2 regions of the Monashia sp. HAY1-2A genome follow, and region 2 is predicted to be linked to the other one. Evidence: predicted binding sites of a transcription regulator. Region 2 holds the regulator's gene; the other holds the start of a gene.
What was found. The regulator Rex, encoded in region 2, represses fermentation and respiration genes when NADH is low (regulators of the CRP and FNR family bind a similar motif). The targets are predictions, from matches to a motif close to CTTGTGAANNNNTTCACAAG.
Positions count from the first base shown of each region.

Region 1: a site for Rex is predicted at 2,800-2,819, ahead of ACPYOM_RS06850 (geranylgeranyl reductase family protein). Genes of this name have one in related genera too.

Region 1 is NZ_JBNDHY010000031.1:30,963-35,009, reverse strand. Features, by position in the region: gene ACPYOM_RS06865 (NADH-quinone oxidoreductase subunit C) at 1-330, opposite strand, end outside; gene ACPYOM_RS06860 (NuoB/complex I 20 kDa subunit family protein) at 327-881, opposite strand; gene ACPYOM_RS06855 (NADH-quinone oxidoreductase subunit A) at 929-1,288, opposite strand; gene ACPYOM_RS06850 (geranylgeranyl reductase family protein) at 1,453-2,775, opposite strand; gene ACPYOM_RS06845 (demethylmenaquinone methyltransferase) at 2,897-3,589, opposite strand; gene ACPYOM_RS06840 (isochorismate synthase) at 3,677-4,047, shown strand, end outside.
Region 2 is NZ_JBNDHY010000042.1:13-4,059, reverse strand. Features, by position in the region: gene ACPYOM_RS08515 (DUF5667 domain-containing protein) at 1-808, opposite strand, end outside; gene ACPYOM_RS08510 (RNA polymerase sigma factor) at 1,203-2,066, opposite strand; gene ACPYOM_RS08505 (glutaredoxin family protein) at 2,184-2,474, shown strand; gene ACPYOM_RS08500 (redox-sensing transcriptional repressor Rex) at 2,629-3,309, shown strand; partial or broken gene ACPYOM_RS08495 (glutamyl-tRNA reductase) at 3,306-4,047, shown strand, end outside.

The DNA of each region.
Region 1 (4,047 bases), on a different contig from region 2:
GCGGTCGATGACGACGCGGTCGACGGCCTCGGCGTAGGAGGCCGAGCCGCCGACGAGGCCGCGCTCGAGGTTGTCGGCGACCTCGTCGAAGTAGCCGCCGTAGGGCCGCTCCGACGCGCCGGGCACGAGGATCGGGCGACGCAGGCCGCCGTAGCCGGTGGTGTCCTGGGCCATCGTCGCGCCGAACATGCCCTGGCGCACGCCCACGACGCGCGGGCCGGTGGGGTTGGCGCCGTCGGGCTGGGCCAGCTCGACCTCGCCGGGCGTGATGCCGGAGGTCTGGTCCTTGGTCGTGTCGGCGTGGACGGCGTCCCTCGTGTCCTCGCTCATGCGAGCAGCCCCTTCATCTGGTGCGTCGGGGTGGCCGAGAGAGCGGCCTCCTCGGCGGCGCGGGCGGCGTGCTCGCGGTTGACGCCGAGCGGCGAGCTCTCGATCTGGTGGTGCAGCTCGATGATCGCGTTGAGGAGCATCTGCGGGCGCGGCGGACAGCCCGGCAGGTAGATGTCGACGGGGATGATGTGGTCGACGCCCTGGACGATCGCGTAGTTGTTGAACATGCCGCCCGAGCTGGCGCAGACCCCCATCGAGATGACCCACTTGGGGTTGGGCATCTGGTCGTAGACCTGGCGCACGACCGGGGCCATCTTCTGGCTGACCCGGCCGGCGACGATCATCAGGTCCGCCTGGCGCGGCGTCGCCGAGAAGCGCTCCATGCCGAAGCGGGCGATGTCGTAGTCGGGCGTGCCGACGGCCATCATCTCGATCGCGCAGCAGGCCAGGCCGAACGTCGCCGGCCAGATGGAGGCCTTGCGCATGTAGCCGGCCAGGCCCTCGACGGTCGAGAGCAGGAACCCTGCGGGCAGCTTCTCTTCCAGACCCATTGCTTACTCCTTAGCTTGCTGTCGTCCCCGGTGCGCCGACCGTCCGGTCAGTCCCACTCGAGGCCGCCGCGGCGCCACACGTACGCGTACGCGACGAACACCGTGAGGACGAACAGGACCATCTCGACCAGCGCGAAGAGGCCCAGCTTGTTGAAGGCCACCGCGAACGGATAGAGGAAGATCGACTCGATGTCGAAGATGATGAAGAGCATCGCCGTCAGGTAGTACTTGATCGGCACGCGTCCCCCGCCGGCCGCATGGGGCGTGGGCTGGATGCCGCACTCGTACGCCTCGAGCTTGGCGCGGTTGTAGCGCTTCGGACCCACGACGAGCGACGTGAACACCGACAGGGCCGCGAACGCGAAGCCGAGCCCCAGCATGAACAGGATCGGGACGTACGAGTTCATCCGAGGTCACTTTGCCTTTCGGTCGTGCGTGTCGACGGGGCGGTGGTGCGCCAGAACGGGTGGTCCGTCGAGGAGGGCGTCACGGCAGTTGCGCGGCGCACCCATCCTAGGGGCGTCGGGATCGATTGTGCTCGGCGTCACAAGGCGCCCGGCAGCGGGGTGGCTCATGCGTCCGGCGCCAGTCGCGAGAGGGCGGTGATGATCCGGTCGCTCGCGCCGCGCCCGCGGGGGTCGGCGAGGTTGGCCATGATCTTGAGGAGGAAGGGCATGAGCTTCGTGCGGGGCAGGCCGTAGCGCGTCGCGAGGCGCATCACCTCGGGGTTGCCGATGGCGTGGGCGAACCAGCGGCCGAGGGTGAAGTAGCCGCCGAGCTCGTCCTTCATGACCTTCGGGTAGCTGGCGAGGACGCGCTCGCGGCCCGCGTCGTCGGGGCGGGCGTGCGCCTGGGCGATGACCTCCGCGCCGACGCGGGCGGCCTCCAGGGCGTAGTCGATGCCCTCGCCGTTGAACGGGTTGACCATGCCCCCGGCGTCGCCGACGAGCAGGAGACCGTCGGCGTAGAGCGGGCTGCGGTTGAAGCCCATCGGCAGGGCGGCCCCGCGGATCGGGCCGGCGGCCTCGTCGTGCTCGAGCTGCCACTCGGGCGATATGTCCTCGACCCACCTGCGCATGACGTGCTTGTAGTCCGTGTGCTGGAAGGCGGCCGTCGTGTCGAGCGTGCCGAGGCCGACGTTGGTGCGGCCGTCCTCGAGCGGGAAGAGCCAGCCGTAGCCGGGCATGAGGATGCGGTTGCCCGCGTCGTCGCGCGTCCACAGCTCGAGGTGGCTCTCGAGGTAGTCGTCGCGCTTCGGGGTCGTGTAGTACGCGCGGACGGCCACGCCCATGACGCGGTCCTCGCGCTTGGGGCGGCCGACGGCCGTGGCGAGGCGGCTGGAGACGCCGTCGCTCGCGACGACGACCGGAGCCCGGTAGGTGACGCTCTCGCCGGTGGCGCGGCCACGGTCGTCGACCTTCTTGGCGGTGACGCCGACGACGCGCCCGGACGCGTCGTGGACCGGGGCGGTGACGCTGGTGCGCTCCTCGAGCTTGGCGCCACGCGACTGCGCGTGGCGGGCGAGGGTCTCGTCGAGCTGGGCCCGGGTGCGGACCATGCCGTAGGAGGGGAACGCGTCGTTCTCGGGCCAGTCGAGCTGCAGCGTGTGACCGCCGCCCTTGATGCGCAGGCCCTTGGTGCGCTGCCAGCCGCTCGTGTCGATGCCGAGGGAGACGAGCTCCTTGGTGGCGCGCGGGGTCAGCCCGTCGCCGCAGATCTTGTCGCGCGGGAAGGCGGACTTCTCGAGGAGCAGGACGTCGAGGCCGTGGTCGGCCAGGTAGGCGGCAGTGGCCGATCCGCCCGGACCGGCGCCGACGACGATGACGTCGGCGCTGGCGTCCGAGAGGGCGCCGGCATGCGCTGCAGGGCTCGTCGCCGAGCCGGTGCTGCTCATCTCTACCACGGGGCTTCCGACCTGCTTGTGAAGATCTTCACGAACTCTGCGGAGTCTATGCCCGAGGTTTCCGGCTTGTCAGATAAGGCATACCTAACCTGACGGGTCCGGTCAGGCGGCGTCAGCGCTTGGTGGCCTGGTGGAGCGCGACGATGCCGCCGGTGAGGTTGGTCCAGCGCACGCCCGTCCAGCCGGCCTGCTCGATGACCGCGGCCAGCTCGCCCTGCGGCGGCCAGGCCCGGATCGACTCGGCGAGGTATACGTAGGAGTCGGGGTTGCTCGAGGTGCGGCGGGCCACCGGCGGCAGCGCGCGCATGAGGTAGTTGGAGTAGACGGTCCGGAACGCCTTGTTGACCGGCTGGCTGAACTCGCAGACGAGCAGCCGCCCGCCCGGCTTCGTGACGCGGAGGAACTCGCGGAGGGCGGTGTCGACGTCCGCGACGTTGCGCAGGCCGAAGCTCATCGTCACGACGTCGAAGCTCTCGTCGGCGAACGGCAGGCTCATCGCGTCCGCAGCGGTGAAGGCCATGTCGGGGCGGCGCCGCCGGCCGACCCGCAGCATGCCGAGCGAGAAGTCCGCGGGCACGACCTCGATATCCCGGTCGGCCCACGGCTCGCTCGACGTGCCGGTGCCCGCGGCGATGTCGAGGACGCGCTCGCCCCGCTTCGCGTCGACCGCCCTGACGACCGCGCGGCGCCAGAGCCGGTCCTGCCCGAGGGAGAGCACGTCGTTGGTCACGTCGTACTTCTCGGCGACGGTGTCGAACATCGACGCGACGTCGACCGGCTTCTTGTCGAGCTGGGCACGGGTCATGCGCTCATCCTCGCACCCTCGTCCCGTCGGGCGGAGCGGCGGCCGCGCGGTCCGGGCACGGGTCCGGCGGTCGTAGAGTTTGAGGCGATGTCCACGCTCCCGGCCGCCGAGGCGGCCTCCTCCGCCGCGGCCCCGACCGTCGTCGTGCGCTCGGTGCCGCTCACCTCGGACACCCCGTTGCTGCACCACCTGCCGGCCGACGTGCCGCACGACGAGCTCGTCTCGTGGGTGCGCCGTGGCGACGGCCTCGTCGGCTGGGGCGTCGCCCTGTCGTTCGAGGCGCGCGGCGCCGACCGGTTCCGCGAGACCGAGGCGTGGTGGCGCCGGGTGACGGGGCACGCCGTGGTGCGCGACGACGTCGAGCGGCCCGGCTCCGGGCTCGTGTGCTTCGGCTCGTTCCCCTTCGCCGACGACTCCGCCGAGTCCGCCCGCCTCGTCGTGCCCTCGACCATCGTCGG
Region 2 (4,047 bases):
GCGGCAGCGCGCGGGTGTAGAAGTCGGCGAGCTGCGTGATGGCGTCGACGCGGTCCTCGCTGCGGAAGGCCTCGAGCAGGAGGGTCTGCGCCCGGGTCGTCGCGTCGGACGCGAGGTCGAGCGCGGTCTCGACGTCGACGGCGGCCGGGGCGCCGCGGTCGACGAGGTCGCGGGCCTCGCCGATGTGCTGCTGGGCCTGCGCGAGGTAGGTCAGGCCCTGGTCGTAGCGCGACCCGGACAGCTGGACGGCAGCGCGGTCGAGCACCTGCTTGACGCCGTAGAGCGCGTCACCCGGCAGGGCGGAGCGCGAGGCCCAGCCGAGGGCGCCGCCGACCACGAGCAGCGCCGCGGCAGCGGCCGCGACGTAGCGCAGCGGACGGGCCGCGACGCGCAGGACGGAGACGGTCCCGCCGGACGGGCCGGCGCCGCGGCGAGCGTCCGGAGCGCCCGTCGGGTCGGGCTCCGCGTCGGCGTCGGGGCTCGGGTACGCGTCGGTGGTCGGGTCAGCGTCGGTGCTCGGGTCGACGCCCTGGCGCCCGGCGCTCGTCGGGCTCACGGACTCGGGCGGGGAACCACCGTCAGCGGGTCCGCCGAGCGGGACGACCGGAGCAGCCAGGCCGCCGTCGTCCTCGAGGAGCCTGGCCCGCAGGTCCGCGACGAACTCGCGGCGCGGCGCGAGGCCCGCCTGGTCGATGGCGGTGACGGCGTGCACGACCGCGACGAGCTCGAGGATGCCCGGCTCGGTGACCCGCTCGCCCTCGAGGGCACGCTGGAGGAGGTCGGCGTCGGACGTGGGGCCGAGGTCCATCTCTCCTCCTTCGTTCTCGTGCGGTCAGGTGCTGCCGGAAGGTCGTACGGGTCGTGCGGTCAGTCAGGGCGCGTCGGGCCGACGCGGTGTCGTGGTCGCCGGGCCGGAGGAACCGGTGCGGCACCTGCCGTGGCTGGAGCCGGGCCGGTCGCCGGACCGGAGCCGGGCCGCACGTGCGGGTCGAGGCCCGGCACGCGGGACCGGCGGCGCGCGTCGGCCTCGGTGAGGCGCGGCGCGGTTGCGGGGTGCGGGTGGTGCGTCGTCTCGTGTCCTGCCCTCGGGGTCGGGGTCGCGTGCCCCACGGCGCCCGGGAGCGCGAGGGGCTGCGGTGCGGCCCCACACGAACCGTCCCGCTGCCGTGAGAACGACGCAGGTGCCGAGGGCGTTACGGGCCTCACAGGTCCACTCCCTCGAGGGTCTTGCGCAGCGCCCGGGTGGCCCGCAGCTGCAGCTGCTTGACCGCGCCCTCGGACTTGCCGAGGACCGTGGCCGTGTCGGCGAGGCTGAGGCCCTGCAGGAAGCGCAGGGTGATGCACTCGGCCTGGTCCGAGCCCAGGCCGCGGATGGCCTCGACGAGCCGTTCGTCGCGCAGCCGGGCGAGCACCTCGGCGTCGGGGGCGTCGACCCGCTCGTCGGCGTCGCGCATGTCGGCGGTGGTCACCTCGAAGCGGAACCGGGCCGACTTCACGTGGTCGGCGATGAGGTTGCGGGCGATGGTGACGAACCAGGCGGCGATGTCGCGGCCCTGCCACGTGAACGAGTCGATGCGGCGCATGGCCCGCAGGAACGTCTCGGACGTGAGGTCCTCGGCCAGCTGCCGGCTCGCGACGCGGACGAGGACGTAGCGGAAGACCGTGTCGACGTAGGCGTCGTACAGCTGCGCGAAGGCCTCGCGGTCGCCCCGCTGCGCCAGCTCGACGAGGGCGGCGATCCGGGCCTGCTCGACGACGTCGCGCTCGAGCGTCCGGGTGCCGCGTCCACCCCGGCCACCCGCGCCGGCAGCGCCGCCGGCGCCGCTACCCTCGGCGCCCGGGCCTCCCGCGCCGGCGCCGGAGAAGCGATCGCCCGCGCCGTCCTCGAGGGCTGCCCAGATGGCGTCGAGCGCCGAACGCCAGGACGGCAGGCGGCCCGGCGCGAGACGGCTGCCGGGCGAGGCCGCTCCGGTGGCGAGGGCAGGGTGCAGCGCGACCGCGGCCGGGAACGCCCCCGGCGCGGCCCCGCGCGGCTGCCGGTGGACCGGCGTCCTCCTCGGGCGCATCCGTCACAGTCTGACTGACGCGGCGCCCTCATGGCAGTCAGTTCGACCGGATGTGACCGATCTGCTACCGACGGGTAACGCGCGGGCCCCGGCCCTGCCGCGACCTAGAGTGGGCCCATGAGCACGTCCCCCGGTCCCGGCAGCAACGCGACGGACGCCGGCAGCCCCGGGCCGCCACCCCGCGTGCTCCTGCTCGGCCGCGCCGGCTGCCACCTGTGCGACGAGGCGAGGGCGGTCGTCGAGCGGGTCGCCGCGGACCTCGGCGTCGGGTGGCAGGAGCGCTCCGTCGACGACGACCCGGAGCTGCTGCGACGCTACGGCGAGCAGATCCCGGTGACCTTCGTCGACGGCCGCCGCCACGACTTCTGGCGGGTCGACGAGGCCCGGCTCCGGCGGGCTCTGGGCTGACCCGGTGGGGGACCGGTGCCCGGCCGGCGCCCTACGTCTGATAGGCCGGTCACGTCAACTTTGTGCATGCCTTCACAAACGTCTAGCCTGAACGGGTCCCCACGTGCTCCGCGTTCGTGCCGAACGCCCCAGCGAGAGGAGCCGGTGAGCAAGCGTGTCCGCCGACCCTGTCCTGCGTCGAGAGATCCCCGACGCAACCGTCGCGCGGCTCCCTGAGTACCTGCGGACGCTGTCCCGCCTGGCCGAGGACGGCGTGCTGTCGGTGTCGTCCGAAGAGCTCGCGGCCGAGGTCGGCGTGCGCTCGGCGCAGCTCCGCAAGGACCTCAGCCACCTCGGCTCCTACGGCGTTCGCGGCGTCGGCTACGACGTCGAGACGCTCGCCCTCGAGATCTCCCGGGCCCTCGGCCTCACCGAGGACTGGCCGGTCGCCATCGTCGGAATGGGCAACCTCGGTCACGCGCTCGCCTCCTACTCGGGCTTCGTCACCAAGGGTTTCCGCGTCGTCGGCCTCTACGACGACGACCCGGCCCTCGCCGACGAGGTCGTCGTCGGCGTCCGCATCCGTCCGCTCGCCGAGCTGTCCGAGCGCCACGCGGTGGACCCCATCGCGATCGGGGTCATCGCGACGCCGGCACCGGCCGCGCAGGCCGTCTGCGACGCCCTCGTCGGCGCCGGCATCAGCTCCATCCTCAACTTCGCGCCGGCGGTGCTCGCGGTCCCCGACGGCGTCCACGTGCGTCGCGTCGACCTGTCCACCGAGCTGCAGATCCTCGCCTTCCACGCCCAGCGCAAGGCACTGGCCGCCGGCGAGCTGCGATCGGCGGTGGCGCGGTGAGCCTGCTCGTCATCGGCCTGTCCCACCACACGGCGCCCCTGTCGGTGCTCGAGGCGCTGTCCGAGCGTCCCGACCGCGCGGCGGCCATCGCCGGCTCGCTCCTCGGCTCGGCGACTGCCTCCGAGGCGGTCGTCCTGTCGACGTGCAACCGCCTCGAGGTCTACGCCGAGGTCGCCGCGTTCCACCCGGCCGTCGCGGCGATCGGCGAGGCGCTGGCGCTGGCCGCCGGCATCGAGCAGCCCGAGAACACCGGGACGTCGTACGCGCCGCCCACCGACCCCACGGAGGCCCTCGCCGCGCGCGCCGAGTCCCTCGCCGACCACCTCTACGTCCGGTTCGACGACGCCGCGGTGGCGCACACCTTCACCGTCGCGTGCGGCCTCGACTCCATGGCCGTCGGCGAGGCGCAGGTCCTCGGCCAGATGCGCGACGCGCTCGCCGCGGCCCAGGCGCGCGGCCAGGTCGGCACGTCCCTGAACTCGCTGTTCCAGCAGGCCCTGCGGGTCGGCAAGCGGGCCCACTCCGAGACCGACATCGACCGCCACAGCGTCTCCCTCGTGCAGATCGCGCTCGAGCAGGCCGCCCAGGTGCTCGGGCCGCTCGAGGGGCGTGACGCCGCCGTCGTCGGCGCCGGGGCCATGAGCGGCCTGGCCGCCGCCACGACCCGTCGCAACGGCATCGGCCGGCTCAGCGTCGTCAACCGCACCCCGGATCGGGCGACGCGCCTCGCCGCCGCCA